Regions from separate parts of the Lysobacter sp. TY2-98 genome, predicted to be linked through region 2. Evidence: predicted binding sites of a transcription regulator. Region 2 holds the regulator's gene; each other region holds the start of a gene.

Evidence for each region. Region 2 encodes HrcA, which represses chaperone genes, less so after heat shock. Its sites were predicted from a motif close to TTNGCACTCNNNNNNNNNGAGTGCNAA; they were not measured.
Region 1: a site for HrcA is predicted at 2,305-2,331, ahead of rpoH (RNA polymerase sigma factor RpoH). Genes of this name have one in related genera too.
Region 3: a site for HrcA is predicted at 2,678-2,704, ahead of groES (co-chaperone GroES). Genes of this name have one in related genera too.

The regions. Positions count from the first base shown of each region.
Region 1 covers NZ_CP031413.1:3,034,681-3,040,322, reverse strand. Annotated here, with positions in the region: gene DWG18_RS14565 (XVIPCD domain-containing protein) at 1-1,335, shown strand, start outside; gene rpoH (RNA polymerase sigma factor RpoH) at 1,407-2,294, opposite strand; gene DWG18_RS14555 (LacI family DNA-binding transcriptional regulator) at 2,527-3,561, shown strand; gene DWG18_RS14550 (alpha-amylase family glycosyl hydrolase) at 3,574-5,217, opposite strand; gene DWG18_RS14545 (MFS transporter) at 5,253-5,642, opposite strand, start outside.
Region 2 covers NZ_CP031413.1:1,205,076-1,210,717, forward strand. Annotated here, with positions in the region: gene dnaK (molecular chaperone DnaK) at 1-1,361, opposite strand, end outside; gene grpE (nucleotide exchange factor GrpE) at 1,455-1,979, opposite strand; gene hrcA (heat-inducible transcriptional repressor HrcA) at 2,053-3,108, opposite strand; gene recN (DNA repair protein RecN) at 3,193-4,869, shown strand; gene fur (ferric iron uptake transcriptional regulator) at 4,951-5,358, opposite strand; gene bamE (outer membrane protein assembly factor BamE) at 5,524-5,642, shown strand, end outside.
Region 3 covers NZ_CP031413.1:2,165,515-2,171,156, reverse strand. Annotated here, with positions in the region: gene DWG18_RS10535 (protein-disulfide reductase DsbD) at 1-1,411, opposite strand, end outside; gene cutA (divalent-cation tolerance protein CutA) at 1,404-1,727, opposite strand; gene DWG18_RS10525 (helix-turn-helix transcriptional regulator) at 1,760-2,161, opposite strand; gene groES (co-chaperone GroES) at 2,763-3,050, shown strand; gene groL (chaperonin GroEL) at 3,108-4,748, shown strand; gene DWG18_RS15650 (S8 family serine peptidase) at 5,062-5,642, shown strand, end outside.

The DNA of each region.
Region 1 (5,642 bases), 1.3 Mb from region 2:
AACCCCAACGCTGAGTTCCTGCTGGAAAAGGCACGCCTTGCAGGCATCACCGACCCGCGCGAACTGGCCAACTTCATGGGCCAGATGCAGGTGGAATGCGGCGGTTTCCACCGGATGGAAGAAAGTACGCACTATTCGGCTGAGCGGCTCCTCGAAGTTTTCGGGCCGCACAGGGATCGCAAAGGGCATTGGCATGACGGCCGTAACGGGCTGACGACCATCGACGAAGCGCGCGCGATCACGCAGGGCGGCGATCGCGCGATTGCGAATGCCGTTTACGGCGGCACGTGGGGCGCACGGAATCTCGGCAATATCGAGCCGGACGATGGGTGGCGGTTCCGAGGGCGCGGCTACGTGCAGCTCACCGGCCGTGATCACTACGAGTCGATGGGTCGACGCCTCGGGGTTGACCTGGTCGGTCATCCGGAGCTCGCGGCCGACCGCGACATCGCCGCGCGCATCGCGATCACGTACTGGAACGATCGTGTCCGCCCGAACGGGCACCAGTTTGACGTCGACCTCGCGACCCGGGACATCAATGGCGGCGCGAACGGCCTCGACGCCCGTCGTGGTGCGGCACGTGCGTGGGCGGAGCACCTCGGACATGGTGCACATGCGCAGGGGGCACAGCCGCCTGCGCCGCAGGCCCCGTCGCCAAACGCGCATCAGGCACATCCGGCCGCACATCGGCCGCAGGCGGTGCATCAAGCGTCGACCGCTGGCGAGCGCGAGGCATCGGTGCACGCCATGCAGCTTGCGCTGGACCGTCTTGGCTATCGCGACGCGCATGGCCGGCACATCGCTGCAGACGGCCACTTGGGAGTGCACACCCGCGAAGCGCTGCAAGCCTTCCAGCGCGACCACCACATCGACGACAAGCACGGTACTTTTGGAACGCGGACACAAGCGGCGCTCCACGCTGCCGAGGCAGCGCTCGTCACGTCACCGCCGAATCCGAACCACGCGCTTTTCGAGAACACGCTCGAAAAGGTCCGTGAAGCAGAGCACGCGCGCGGCATCCACTCCGGCCCGCATAGCGAACGCATTGCCGCCGCGCTCGCCGCCGAACTCGTTCGCGACGGCCTCAGCCGCATCGATCGCGTCGAGTTCAACACCAGCGGAACGCTCGTTCGCGGCGTGCAGGTCAGCCCGGTGCGTGACGAGCCGGGTCTCAACCGCGCGACGGATGCCATCAGTGCGCGGCAGGCGTCGACGCAGTCGATCGCCGAGAGCAGTCGCCAGCTGCACGAGGTCGCGGTGAACGTTCAGGCGCAGCGCCAGGATCCGCAGTTCACTCAGGTGCATACAGCACCCGCCCCGTCACTGTCGCACTGACGGGATCGCACGACGCAAAAGCAAACGGCCCGGTTTCCCGGGCCGTTCACGAGAACATCGAATGACGTCGCTTACGCCGCGAACAGCGCGCGCATCTTCTTGAGCGCGTTCGCCTCGATCTGGCGAATGCGCTCGGCAGAGACGCCGTATTCGTCGGCGAGTTCCTGCAGCGTCACCTTCGCTTCGCTGTCGAGCCAGCGACGCTTGACGATGTCGCGCGAGCGCGCGTCAAGCTCGGCCAGGCCTTCGCGCAGCACTTCGAGGTGGTTGTCCTCTTCGTCCTCGCGCTCGTACAGCTGCGACGGGTCTTCGCCCTGCGCGGCGAGGTAGGCAACCGGCGACGGCGGACCGTCCTCGTCACCATCGTCCGGCGCGTCGAAGCCGATGTCACGACCTGACAGGCGCGATTCCATCTCGAGCACTTCGCGCTCGGACACGTTGAGGTCGGCGGCGACCGCGCGCACCTCGTCGGCGTTCATCCAACCGAGGCGCTTCTTGCTCTTGCGCAGGTTGAAGAACAGCTTGCGCTGCGCCTTGGTCGTGGCGACCTTCACGATGCGCCAGTTTTTCAGGATGAACTCGTGCATCTCCGCACGGATCCAATGGACCGCGAACGACACGAGGCGTACGCCCTGATCCGGATCGAAGCGCTTCACGGCCTTCATCAGGCCGATGTTGCCTTCCTGGATAAGGTCACCGATGCCGAGGCCGTAGCCGTTGTAGCCGCGCGCGACGTGCACGACGAAGCGCAGGTGCGAGTGCACGAGCTCACGCGCGGCGTCGAGGTCTTCCTCGTCGCGATAACGGCGCGCAAGGCGCTGTTCGTCGTCGACGCTGAGCACCGGAATGCGATTCACCGCCCCGATATATGCCTCGAGCGAGCCAAGCGGGCTCAGACCCACCGACGCGACGGTCGGCAGGTTGTTGGTGACGAGAGCAGTGGAGGCTGTCTGGGTCATAGGCTCTAGGTTAGCAGTCGGGGTATTCGACTGCTAAAGGGTCTGGAAGTTCCGGACCGTTGCATTCGTGGGACGACGGAGGCGGAAGTCTGACGATCGATTCGTTTGCGTCGCGTAAAACCGGCGGTATGGGACTCAACTCCCGTCATGTGGACCCCAAGGCCGCTTTTCCAGCCCTGACCGATGGCAGGGTCGCCGGTGGACGGCGGCCCACAGCTACACTCCCGCCGGCATGACCAAGCGAACCAAGCCGACCTCGTTCGACATCGCCTACCGGGCCGGCGTGTCCCAGGCGACCGTCTCCCGCGTGCTCCGCGGCAGCCCGCTGGTGAACGAGGAGACCCGCAAGCGGGTCGAGGCGGTCGCCCGGGAGCTCAATTACAAGGTGGACCGCCGGGCCTCGAGCCTGCGGACCCAGAAGTCCGGCACCCTCGCCCTGCTGCTGTTCGAGGACCCGACCCCCGACGAGTCGCACATCAACCCGTTCTTCCTGTCGATGCTGGGCTCGATCACCCGCGCCTGCGCCCGCCACGGGCAGGACCTGCTGGTCTCGTTCCAGCAGCTGTCGGACGACTGGCACTCGGACTACGAGGACTCGATGAAGGCCGACGGGCTGATCCTGCTCGGCTACGGCGACTACGAGCTCTACCGCGACAAGTTGTCGGCGCTGGTCGAGCGCGGCACCCACTTCGTTCGCTGGGGCGCGGTCGACGCCGACCAGCCCGGCGTGTCGATCGGCTGCGACAACGTCCACGGCGGCAAGCTCGCCGGGCAGCACCTGGTCGCCTGCGGCCGGCGCACCGTCGCCTTCCTGGGCCACGCGTCCTCGCATTACCCGGAATTCCTCGACCGCTACCGCGGCTGCGCCGCCGCGCTCGAGGCCGCCGGCCTGAGACTCGATCCGGCTCTGCAGGTCGACGCCGAGACCAGCGAGGAAGCCGGCTACATCGCCGCGACCCAGCTGCTCGCGCGCGGCCGCCCGTTCGACGCGATCTTCGGGGCCAGCGACCTCATCGCCATCGGCGCCATGCGCGCGCTGCACGAGGCCGGGATCCGCATTCCGCACGACGTCTCGGTGGTCGGTTTCGACGACATCCCGATGGCGCGCTTCACCACGCCGCCGTTGACGACGGTGATGCAGGACACGACGAAGGCCGGCCAGCTGCTGGTGGCGACGCTGATGCAGCTGGTGCGCGACGAGCACGCCGAGAGCGCGATGCTGCCGGCGTCGCTGGTGGTCCGCAAATCCTCGTTCACGCTCGGCTGAGCGCGACGCCGATCACTGCCGCGTCTTGCGGCGCTCCGCGTCCTGCAGGGCCGTGCGCAGTTCATCGTTCGTGATCGCGCCATCGAGCACGTAGACCTCGACGCCGTGCGCCGGGACCGTCGCGTCGAGCGCGCCGCCGCGAGCGATCTGCGTCGAAGTACCCGCAAGCTGCGCACGCCACGTGCCCGCCTGCATCCAGCGGTCGACGTGGAACTGCGTTGGCGCGTTGCCCTTGTTGAGCAGCACGAGCGCGGTCTGTTGCGCGTCACCGGTCTGGACCACGCGATAGAACGCCGCGTGGTCGCCCTTGAACTCGAGGTTGAGTTGCAGGCCGCGCTGCAACGCCGGCGTGGCCGCGCGCACTTTCGCAATTCGACGCAGCGCGTCGTGAATCGGATTCTTCTTCGCCTCTTCGATGCGTTGCTGGCCGAAGTAATTGCGGTTGCCGGTGTGCTCGGCGGTCCCGCGTTCGAAGCCGACCTCGGAGCCGTAGTAGATGACCGGGATGCCGCGCGCGGTGAACAGGAAGTTGTGCGCGTCGATGAAGCCCGAGTCCGACGCGTCGAGGCGCGCCATGTCGTGGTTGTCGTAGAACGTCATCAGCTCGTACGGGTTCGTGTACGGGCCATCGGTCAAATAGAGACGTTCGGCCACGCGCTCGTAGCCCTTCTGCTGCGTACCGAACGCTTCGACCAGCCGCTCCTTCAGCGGGAAGTCGAGCATACTGACGTCGGCATTTCGCGGCAGCGTGTGTTGCGCGATCGTCGCGGCGTCATGGTCGAATGCTTCGCCGAACATGAAGAAGCCCGGTCGCTTCGCGCGGATGCGTGCGCTGAATGCGTGCCAGAACGAATTCGGCATCCAGCCGATGGTGTCGATGCGGAACGCGTCGGCGCCCTGGTCGATCCACTGCGAGTACGCGCCCACGAAGTAGTCGAGCACCGCGGGCTCATTCTCGTTGAGATCCGACAGCTGGGCGAGCCCGCCCGACGTGTTGTACCAGCGGTGCAGCGGGTCGTTCTTCGGATCGAGCTTGGCCGGCGGCAGGTTCTGGTGATCGGCGAGGAGTTCGCCATGCGGGCCGTAGATCTTTCCGTACTTCGGCTGGTCCTTCGGCATCGTGTACGCCGGCGAGCCGTGGTTGCAGACGATGTCGAGCACCGTCTTCAAACCATGCTGCTTCAGCCCGGACGTCAGGCCGCGGAAATCGAGGTCCTTGCTCGGCAGATGCTCGTCGAGCACCCAGAAGTTGTCGCCCCAGTACCCGTGATAGCCGGTCTTGCCACGATCGGTCCACATGCCGCCCCACTTCACCGGGTCGCCGCCTGTGAATGCTTCGTCGGGCTGATCGACGATGGGCGTGATCCACACCGCACCGAAGCCCATGTCGCGGATGTAGTCGGCGTTGTTCAACACGCCTTTGAAATCACCGCCCATGTAACCGATGTTGTCGCTATGGCCTTTGGGTGCGCCGGGTGTCGGCCGATCGAATGTGTGCAGCAGCTTGCCGCCCTGCTCACGGTGATCGTTGGACGGATCGCCGTTGACGAAGCGGTCCGTCATCAGGAAGTAGATGGCATCGCTCGCGAACGGCTTGGTGGTGCCGACGAACTGCCGCGCCGACACCGACGCCTCGTCCGCATGCACGCTCGGCAGCGCGAACGCGAGCGCAAGGGCGAGAAGCGCGCGCCTCACGGTGCGGCCGCCAGGCGGGCGTGGCCCTGCGGTTCGCGTACGCGCAGCACGCAGAGGCCCGCGACCACCATCGAGATGCCGCCGATCACGAGTGCGTAAATCGGATGGCCGCCGAAGATCGTTTTCAGCAGGAAGCCGAGCAGGCTCGCCGCGACGAGTTGCGGGATCACGATGAAGAAATTGAAGATGCCCATGTACACGCCCATCTTCTTCGCCGGCACACTGTCGGACAGCAGCGCGTACGGCAGCGACAGGATCGACGCCCAGGCGAAGCCCACGCCGACCATCGACAGCAGCAGCCAGTGCGGATCACGGATGAACATGATCGACACCAGCCCGAGTCCGCCGAGCACGGCATTGATCAGGTGGCTCGTGCGCAGCCCCCA
Region 2 (5,642 bases):
GACTTGTTGTAGCGGGCCTGTTCGCGCTCACCCTGCAGCACGTGCACGGTGACAGCGGACTGGTTGTCTTCCGCGGTCGAGAAGGTCTGCGAGGCCTTGGTCGGAATGGTCGTGTTCTTCTCGATGATCTTGGTGAACACACCGCCCAGCGTCTCGATGCCGAGGCTCAGCGGGGTCACGTCGAGCAGCAGCACGTCCTTGACGTCGCCCTTCAGCACGCCGCCCTGCACGGCCGCGCCGATCGCGACCGCTTCGTCCGGATTGACGTCCTTGCGCGGCTCCTTGCCGAAGAAATCGGCAACGGCCTGCTGCACCTTCGGCATGCGGGTCTGGCCGCCGACGAGGATGACTTCGGTGATGTCGGAGGCGCGCAGGCCGGCATCGTTGAGCGCGACACGGCACGGCTCGATCGTCTTCTTGACGAGGTCGTCGACCAGCGCTTCGAGCTTGGCGCGCGTCAGCTTGATGTTGAGGTGCTTCGGGCCCGACGCGTCGGCCGTGACGTACGGCAGGTTGACGTCGGTCTGCTGCGCGCTGGAGAGCTCGATCTTCGCGCGCTCGGCCGCGTCCTTCAGGCGCTGCAGCGCCAGCGGATCCTTGCGCAGGTCGATGCCCTGCTCGCGCTGGAATTCCTCGACGAGGTAGTCGATGACGCGCTTGTCGAAGTCCTCGCCGCCGAGGAACGTGTCGCCGTTCGTCGCGAGCACTTCGAACTGCTTCTCGCCGTCGACTTCCGCGATCTCGATGATCGACACGTCGAACGTGCCGCCGCCGAGGTCGTACACGGCGATCTTGCGATCGGCGCCGCCCTTGTCGAGGCCGTAGGCCAGCGCGGCCGCGGTGGGCTCGTTGATGATGCGCTTGACGTCGAGACCCGCGATGCGGCCGGCGTCCTTGGTCGCCTGGCGCTGCGAATCGTTGAAGTACGCCGGCACCGTGATCACGGCTTCCGTGACCGTCTCGCCCAGGTAGGCCTCGGCGGTCTTCTTCATCTTCGCGAGCACTTCGGCGGAGATCTGCTGCGGCGCCATCTTCCTGCCATCAGCGGTTTCGACCCACGCGTCGCCGTTCTCGTGCGCGACGATCTTGTACGGCACCAGGTCGATGTCCTTCTGCACCTCCGCGTCGGTGAACTTGCGGCCGATGAGGCGCTTCACCGCGTAGAAGGTGTTCTTCGGATTGGTCACCGCCTGGCGCTTGGCCGAGGCGCCGACGAGGACTTCGCCGTCCTTCGTGTAGGCGACGATCGACGGGGTGGTGCGATCACCCTCCGCGTTCTCGATGACGCGCACCTTCGTGCCTTCCATGACCGCGACGCACGAGTTGGTCGTGCCGAGGTCGATACCGATGATCTTGCCCATGGGTTGCTCCTGCGAATTCAAATGTCGGGGGCGCGGTGCGCCGATAAGCCGTATCTATGGACCGTCGGCGCCGGTTCAAGGCGCCGGCCGCGATCAGGACTGCGCGACGACCACCAGCGCGGGCCGCAGCAGCCGGTCGTTCAGCAGCCAGCCCTTCTGGTAGACCTGCACCACATGGTTCTCCGGGGTGTCGCCGCCCGGCACCATGCTCATCGCCTGGTGGTGTTCGGGGTTGAACGGCTGGCCCTTCGGATCGACGGGCACGAGGCCATTGTCCGAGGCCACCTTCAACAGCTGGCGCAGCGTCAGCTCCATGCCTTCGCGCAGCGCCCCTGCGCTCTCGCCGGCCTGGCCGAGGCCTGCCTCGAGGCTGTCGATCACCGGCAGCAGGTCGCTGAGCAGGCGCTCGTTCGCGAACTTGCGTGCGCTGTCGATATCGCGCGCTACGCGGCGGCGCTGGTTCTCGAGATCGGCGCGGTCGCGCAGGACGTCCTCGCGCAACTGGGCGAGTTCGGTGGTCGCGGCGTCGAGCTGGGTCTGCAGTGCGGCGCAGCAGTCCTTCACGGCGCCATCGCTGACGGGTGCGGCGTCAGGGGGCATCGGCTGTTCGGTGGTCATCGCAGGCGGGGTCTCCATCGCGCAGGGTCGCGCGCCGGTGCCTGCTATGGGGTCGTACGGTCTCGATTCAAGGTCAGACGCTGCGATCGCCGGTGTTCAGCGCATCGCCGAGGATGTCCGCAGCCGCCTGCACCACGGGGATCACGCGGTCGTAGGCCATGCGCGTAGGCCCGATCACACCCAGCACGCCGAGCACGCGCCCACCCGACGTATACGGCGCCGTCACGAGGGACACGCCGTCGAGCGGTGCGAGCCCAGTCTCCTCGCCGATGAAGATGCGGACACCCGGCGCCTGTGCAGTACGTTCGAGCAACTGCAGGATCTCCCGCTTGCGCGAAAACGCGTCGAACAATTCGCGAAGCCGCTCCACGTCGGCGAGTTCCTGCACGCCCATGAGCCGCGTCTGCCCGGCGACGAGCATGTCCTCGTCGGCTGGCGCGAGTGCCTGCTCCGCGAGTTCGATCGAACGCCCCATCAGGCGATGCAGTTCGTCCTGCGCAGTGCGCATCTCGTGCAGCAGGACGTTGCGGATGTCCGCGAGCGGACGTCCCGCGAAGTGCTGGTTGAGATAGTTCGCGACGCGTTCCAGCTCGCCCGACTCGAAGGGCCGTCGCGCCTGGATAATGCGGTTCTGCACGTCGCCGTCGGCGAATACCACGATCGCGAGCACACGCTGCTCGTCCATCGGCACGAATTCGATGCGTCGGAATGCGAACTGCTCGCGCCCGGGCACGCTGACGACGCCGACGAAATGCGTCATCGCGGACAGCAGCTCCGTCGCGCTCCCCAACAATGCCTGCGTGCCCGAACCGGTCGGCAGCTCGCCGCGCAGGCGCGCGACTTCGCCGTCGGGCAGCGGGTTGACCTGCAGCAGCGAGTCGACGAACAGTCGATAGCCCTGCGCCGTCGGAATGCGCCCGGCGGACGTATGGGGCGCGCTCAGCAGGCCGGCCTCCTCCAGGTCCGCCAGGATGTTGCGGATCGTGGCCGCGCTGACGTCCAGCCCTGCATGGCGTGCCAGCGTCTGCGAGCCGATCGGCTCGCCGCTATGGATGTAGCGCGCGATCAGCGTGCGCAGCAGCTGGCGCGCACGCGGATCCTGGGCGGGGTCGAGGGGACGGCGACTCATGGCGGACCTATAAGCTGCGGGACGGGCGCGTGCAAGCCGTGTCGTCGCTTCGCGTGCGACGCCCGCCCGGGCACAATTCGCGCCATGCTGACCCAACTCTCGCTGAAGCAGTTCGCCGTCGTCACGGGGGCCGAGCTCGAATTCGGACCCGGCCTCACGGTCATCTCCGGCGAGACCGGCGCCGGCAAGTCGCTGCTCGTCGACGCGCTGGGCCTGTTGTCGGGCCTGCGCGCGGACAGCGGCGTGGTCCGCCACGGCGCTGAGCGCGCGGAACTCTCCGCCGGGTTCGACCTGGCCGACGCACCCGCCGCCCGCGACTGGCTGCGCGAGAACGAGCTGGACGACGAGGACGAGGTCGGCGCCTGCCGCATTCGCCGCGTCATCCGCGCCGATGGCGGTTCGAAGGCCTGGATCAACGGCCGACCGGCGACGATCGCGCAGCTCACCGAGCTCGCCGGCCACCTCGTCGAGATCCACGGTCAGCACGAGCATCAGGCCCTGCTCTCCCGCAGCAGCCAACTCGCGCTGCTCGATGCGTTCGGCCGCACCGACGCCGAAGTCGCCGCGGTGGCGACCGCCGCGGCTGCGTGGAGCGAACTGCTGCGCGAACGCGAACACCTCTCCGCGCAGGGCGACGTCTCCGATCGCATCGACTGGCTGCAGCACCAGCTCGAGGAGCTCGAACGCGAGGACCTGGAACCCGAGAGCCTGGAAAAGCTGCAGGCCGACCACCGCCGCTTCGGTCACGCCACCGCGCTCATCGGCGCCTGTGACAACGCCTTCGCGCGCCTTGGGGGTGACGACGGCCCGTCGATTTCACGCGTGCTCGGCCAGGTGCGCGGCGAACTCGCGCGTGCGACCGAACACGAACCACGCCTGGCGGAGGTCGACACCATGCTCGACCTCGCCACCATCCAGATCGACGAGGCCATCGCGGCGCTCGACCGCGTGCGCAGCGATCTCGACATCGAGCCGGACACCTTCGAGCGCCTCGAACGCCGGCTCGGCCGCCTGCACGAGCTCGGACGCAAGCATCGTGTGCCGGTGGAGCAGCTCGCCGCACGACGCGACGGCATCCGTGAGGAAGTCGATGCGCTGCGCGGTGCCGGCGAACGTCTTGCGAAACTCGACGATGAGATTGTCCGCGCACGCGACGGCTGGAGCCTCGCCGCCGTACGCCTCACCGCGGCGCGCACGAAGGCGGCGCGCGAGCTGTCCTCAGCAACGACGGCGCTGATGGGCGAACTCGGGATGGGCGGCGGCACGTTCGACGTTGCCTTCGAACCGACGTCAGCCGACCGTCCCGATCCGCACGGCGCCGAGCGCATCGAGTTCATGGTCAGCGCCAATCCCGGCCAGCCGCCGCGCGCACTGCGCAAGGTTGCTTCGGGCGGTGAACTCGCGCGCATCTCGCTGGCGATCGAAGTCGCGTCGCTGGGCATGGATGCGGTGCCGACGATGATTTTCGACGAGGTCGACACCGGAATCGGTGGCGCCGTCGCGCACATCGTCGGGCAGAAGCTGCGTGCGCTCGGGGACCATCGCCAGGTGCTGTGCGTCACCCACCTGCCGCAGGTCGCCGCGCAGGGCCATTCGCACTATCGCGTCATGAAGTCCAAGAGCGACGGCGTCACGCAAAGCGAAGTGCGGTCGCTGTCGACGAAGGAACGCGAAGAGGAACTCGCGCGCATGCTGGGAGGCGTCGAGCTCACCAAGGAAGCGCGTGCTGCGGCGAAGCGCCTGCTGCAGGACGTCGACTGAGAACGTCGAGACGCGCTTCGCTACGCGATCAACGCGGTCTCTTGGGGCGCCGCCGCCAACCGCGGCAGCGGCAAAGGCCCGTCAAGCGGTCTTCTTGCGACGCACGTACAGCACGAGCGAGTGCGCCTCGATCTCGTAGCCATGCTGGGCGGCGATCTTCTGCTGCAGCGCCTCGATCTCGGCGCTTTCAAATTCGATGATCTTGCCGGTGTCGACGTCCACCATGTGGTCGTGATGGTCGCCGCGATCGAGTTCGTACACCGACTGGCCCGACTCGAAGTGGTGCTTGAGCACCAGCCCGGCGGCCTCGAACTGCGTCAGCACGCGGTAGACGGTGGCGAGACCGATGTCCTCGCCGTCCTCCAGCAGACGCCGGTAGATGTCCTCGGCGGTCATGTGGCGCACCTGCGCCTTCTCGAGCACGTCGAGAATGCGGAGCCGGGGGTGGGTGACCTTCAGGCCGACGTTGCGCAGGTCTTGCGATTCCATCGAAGCTCCGGAGCGGCCGCGTGCGATGCGCGGCCCGGCGGGACGGGATCGCCGAATCGCACGCTCAACCGGAGCTGACGCGGCGTTCCGCGCGGGGTGCGACAGGCGGACGGCAGTGTATCATCCGCCGGTCCACGACCCTCGTCGTGCCGAGTCTTCGAGCCCATGCGAAAGCTGCTTCCCGTCCTCGCCGCCGCCCTGCTCACCGCGGGTTGCGGCATCGTCTATCACCAGCCGGTCTACCAGGGCAATCTGCTCGAGAAGTCGGCGGTCGATCAGCTCCA
Region 3 (5,642 bases), 960 kb from region 2:
CACCGGTCCAGCGTCCACCCGCATACCAGAGGCCGGACAGGCTGAGGCCGAGCGCGAACATCACCAGCGCGAGAAGGGCGACGACGATCGGCTCCTGCAGCTGGAAACCCCAGCCGAGCGCGCGGCCGGCGTGGCGCAGTGCAAGTGCGAGTCCGCCGAGCGCGAGGAAGCTCAGCACGACACCGGACGTGTAACCGAACGCATGGCGACGCGCGACGCTCGGCGAACCGCTCTCCGCCAGCGACAGCGCCTTCAGCGAGAGCACCGGCAACACACAGGGCATGAGGTTGAGGACAAGTCCGCCGAGTAGCGCGAGCATCAGTGCGGACAACGCGCCGCCAGCGGCGACGCTGCGCGGCGCGGGCGGTGCTTCGCGCGCGGGCATCGCGACCGATGTGGCGGACGTCGTCGCAGGCGATGCAGTCGACGCGGTGTCCGGCGATGCGGTCATCGACGCGTTGTCTGCAGCACCGGAGGACGATGGTGTCGGCGCAACGTCTTGCGCGGCGACTGCGCCCACCACGCCCACCGGCAAATCGACGTCCGCCGTGCGTTCCATCGGCGGATAGCAGATGCCGTCCGTCTGGCAGCCCTGGAAGCGCGCGGTGAGTTTGATCGTGCGCGCCGCGGTCGTCGTGCGCGTCAGCGGCAGCGTGAGATCCGCCTCGTCGAAATACACCGCGACGTCGCCGAAGTGTTCGTCGTGATGCTTGCGCGCCGGTGGCCAGTGCGGCGTGCCGAGCGCAAAGCCCGCAGCGCGCGACGCGGCGTCGAGGCGGAATGTCGTGCGATCGCGATACAGGTAGTAGCCCGGTGCGGGCGTAAAGCGCACGAGCACGCGATTGCCGGTGTCCGGAATCGCTTCGAAGCGGAAGGCTTCATCCTGCGGCAGCGGTGCGGCATCAACACCCGCAGTCGCGGCGCCGCGCGCAAGCGCGAACGGCGAACGGCTGGGTGCGGTCTGTGCGGGCGTTGCATCCGCGGGCAATGCGACGGTGAGCTTGCGCGTCTGCGGTGGATAGCACACGCCCGCGTCGGCGCAACCCTGGTACTTGATGGTGACCACCGTGCTCGCGGCCTGCGGCGTACCCGGCAGCGTGGCGACGAGCGACCCGCGATACGTCTCGACGTCGCCGAAGAATTCGTCGTGATGCGCATCGCCCTTGGGCATGCGCAGCGCGTCGGCGACGAAGCCGGAATCCGACTGCACGCCGATGCGATGTCGATACAGGTAATAGCCCTTCGCGATCGTCCAGCGCACTTCGATCGCGCCGTCGGTGTACTGCGCGCTGGGTACGAACACGCTGTCGACCGGCGGAAGCTGGTCCGGCGTGATCGCGTGCGCACGCAGCGCCCATGTGGCGAGGACGAACAAACAGGTGCCGGCGATCCGGCGCAACGTGTCAGGCATCGGGACGGCTCTGGGCGTGGACCCAGTCGAGGTAGGCGGGCGCGCCGTCGCGGACTTCGAGCACGAGCAGCTCCGGCACGTCGTAGGGGTGCATCGCCTGTACGCGGGCGATGGCGGCAGGGATGCGATCGTCCGCGGTCTTGATCAGCAGCAGGACTTCCTCGGCGGTTTCGACACGCTCTTCCCAGCGATAGGTCGAGCGCAGGCCCGGTAGCTGCTGCACACAGGCAGCGAGGCGTTCCTCGACCAGCGCGGTGGCGATACGCTCGGCCGTCGCGACGTCCGGGCAGGTGCAGTGAAGGACGGCGGCGCGCATCCGCCGATTGTAGCGAGCGGCTGCGGAGCGCCTCAGGTTTCGCGTCGCGGTCCGCGCGATCGGCCGGTGCGCAGCGCGGCCATCTGCTCCATCAGCTCCACCAGCGGCGCCTGGCTGCGCGGCGGCAGGCTACGGAAGGCGGTGAGCATGCGCAGCTCAAGCGGTTCGTCGACCATGGTCGCGTCCACTGCCGCCACGCCTTCCAGTGCGTCCTCGTTCGACAACGCCATGCGCCCGCGGCCGGTGGCCAGCCACTCGAACTGCACCCCGGTGACTGTGGCGACGCGTCGCAGGTTCGACATGCTCGGGCTCTTGCCCTGCACGGCTTCCCAGTGGCTGACCGCGCTGCGCTGCACGCCGACCGCCTCGGCGAGCGCGGACTGGGACAGGCCGGCGTGGCGTCGGGCGAGGCGGATCCGCTGCTGGGAATTCATAGCAAGTGACGCTCCGCGTCAGCAGAATGGACGTTATTTGACCAACTCTACCGGAAGTCACCTCGCTACCAATAAAACCGTGATGAGGTGCGCTTCAGGTCACAGTACCGGGTGAAGGTGGGCTGAAACCCGGCAATGAATACGATTTCATAAATGTCCGTTTTCCATCCGCTACCGGAAGCGGACGTTTCTTTCGGTAGCGGCGGGGTAGCGGAGGTGACGTGAACCGCCCACAATCGCCCCACGTCGACACGGAACGTCGACAGGACATGGGGTCACGGGTTCTTGGGGAGGCGCGCCGGATCGCGCGAGCTTGGATGGCCGTCCTCGAAAACCAAAGAGCGCGTTTCTTCGGGACGCGCTCTTTTTTTGTCTCCGCGATTCGTAGCGGCCCCGGCTGAGGCCGCCGGCGCGTCATCACGCGCGTTCGACTTTTTTCGTGCCTGGCCCTTGAAAGTCCGCCGGGCCATCCCATATCCCGCCCCGTCCGCGATGCGGGCGCAGCGCGTCCCGTGTTTGGCACTCGGGACAAGCGACTGCTAAAATTTCCCGTCTTTCGCTGTTATTTCAACCACTTAGCAATCCAGCCGGAGGTTCGTGCATGAACATCAAGCCGCTCTACGACCGCGTGGTCATCAAGCGCATGGAAGAAGAAAAGGTTTCGGCCGGTGGCATCGTGATCCCGGATTCGGCGACCGAAAAGCCGATCAAGGGCGAAGTCATCGCGGTCGGCGAAGGCAAGGCCTTCGACAACGGCACCGTGCGCGCCCCGAAGGTCAAGGTCGGCGACAAGGTGCTGTTCGGCAAGTACAGCGGCACCGAAGTGAAGCTCGACGGCAACGACCTTCTCGTTGTGAAGGAAGACGACATCTTCGCGATCCTCGGCTGATCGCGGCCTTCCTTCGAACCACCCATTCCCACTGAAATTTTTTTGAGGTAACTGCACATGGCAGCCAAGGAAATCCGCTTCGGCGAAGACGCGCGCACCAAGATGCTGCGCGGTGTGAACGTGCTCGCGAACGCCGTCAAGGCGACGCTCGGCCCGAAGGGCCGCAACGTCGTGCTCGAGAAGAGCTTCGGCGCGCCGACGATCACCAAGGACGGCGTGTCCGTCGCGAAGGAGATCGAGCTCGCCGACAAGTTCGAGAACATGGGCGCGCAGATGGTGAAGGAAGTCGCGTCCAAGACTTCCGACAACGCCGGTGACGGCACCACCACCGCGACCGTGCTCGCGCAGGCGCTGATCCGCGAAGGCATGAAGGCCGTTGCGGCCGGCATGAATCCGATGGACCTCAAGCGCGGCATCGACAAGGCGGTCACCGCGGCCGTCGCCGAGCTGAAGAACATCTCCAAGCCGTCGTCGACGAGCAAGGAAATCGCGCAGGTTGGTGCGATCTCGGCCAACTCCGACCAGAACATCGGCGACCTCATCGCGCAGGCGATGGACAAGGTCGGCAAGGAAGGCGTGATCACGGTTGAAGACGGTTCGGGCCTGGAGAACGAGCTCGACGTCGTCGAAGGCATGCAGTTCGACCGCGGCTACCTCTCGCCGTACTTCATCAACAACCAGCAGTCGATGCAGGCCGAGCTGGACGACCCGTTCATCCTGCTGCACGACAAGAAGATCTCGAACGTCCGCGACCTGCTGCCCGTGCTCGAAGGCGTGGCCAAGGCCGGCAAGCCGCTGCTGATCATCGCCGAGGAAGTCGAGGGCGAAGCGCTGGCGACGCTCGTCGTCAATACGCTGCGCGGCATCGTCAAGGTGTGTGCGGTCAAGGCGCCGGGCTTCGGTGATCGTCGCAAGGCGATGCTCGAGGACATGGCGATCCTCACCGGCGGCACCGTGATCTCCGAGGAAGTCGGCCTGCAGCTCGAGAAGGCGACGATCAAGGATCTCGGCCGTGCCAAGAAGGTGCTGGTCTCGAAGGAGAACACCACGATCATCGACGGCGCCGGCGACACCGCGGCCATCGAAGGCCGCATCAAGCAGATCAAGGCGCAGATCGAAGAGACCTCGTCGGACTACGACCGCGAGAAGCTGCAGGAGCGCGTGGCGAAGCTCGCCGGCGGCGTTGCGGTGATCAAGGTCGGTGCGTCGACCGAGATCGAGATGAAGGAAAAGAAGGCGCGCGTCGAAGACGCCCTGCACGCGACGCGTGCGGCCGTCGAGGAAGGTATCGTCCCGGGCGGCGGCGTCGCGCTGCTGCGCGCCAAGGCCGCGATCAAGGGCCTGACCGGTGCCAACGAAGACCAGAACCACGGCATCCAGATCGCCCTGCGCGCGATGGAAGCGCCGCTGCGCGAGATCGTGACGAACGCCGGCGAAGAGCCGTCGGTCATCGTCAACAAGGTCGTCGAGGGCAATGGTTCGTTCGGCTACAACGCCGCGACCGGCGAGTACGTCGACATGATCGAGGCCGGCATCCTGGATCCGACCAAGGTCACCCGCACCGCGCTGCAGAACGCCGCGTCGATCGCCGGTCTGATGATCACGACCGAAGCGATGGTCGGCGAGCTGCCGAAGAAGGACGAGCCCGCCATGGGCGGCGCCGGCGGCATGGGTGGCATGGGCGGAATGGACTTCTGAGTCGCGCCGCGATTGCACCGGAAACCCCGCTTCGGCGGGGTTTTCTTTTTTGCCCGGACGGCCGCCGTCCCGGCTCTGTCCCGCCGATCCATTTCCCGCTGCACCGCAACACGAAAAGCCCCGCGAAAGCGGGGCTTTTTCTTTGTGCGGAAGCCGCCCCGACCGCTCGTCGTTCGGCGACCGGAATGTGACCCAAGTCGCGTTTCGTGAAGATAGGCTAAACCCCGACTCCTGCCCGGTCCTGTCCCGTGCCGGGGTTGCGTTCAACCCACCGTCCAGTGGCTCCCCTCCCCCCGAACTGACGAGGTTTGCCGTGAAGAAGTCTTCCACCCTGGCGCTGTCCGTACTCGCATGCGCGTGTATGGCCGCGATCGCATCCGATGTCGTGCTTACGCCCCTGCAACCTGAAACGCCGTATCCGGTCGCCGACAATGACGGCACGCCCGCCGATGAAACCCCGGGCCGCTGGTTCGTCGAACTCAGCGCCACGCCGCTGGCCGATCGCGGATCCGCCGCGGCACTGTCGAGCGAGAAGCAGTCGTTCCGCGCGGCCGCACGCAGCGCGGGCGTGAACTACATCGAGAACTACGCGTACGACAACCTGTTCAATGGCTTCTCGGTGACGGTGTCGCGCGCGCAGCTGAGCACCCTCGCACGCATGCCGGGCGTCAAGGCGATCTATCCGGTCGACACCGTCCCGATGCCTCAGAGCCTGCCGGATCCGACGTCGTCGCCCGAGCTCTACACGGCCTTGCAGATGACGGGCGCGGATGTCGCGCAGAACAGCCTCGGCCTCGACGGCACGGGCATCCGCGTCGCGGTGATGGACACCGGCATCGACATCGACCATCCAGCATTCGGCGGTGGGGGCGTCAACGGCGGCACCGCGTTCCC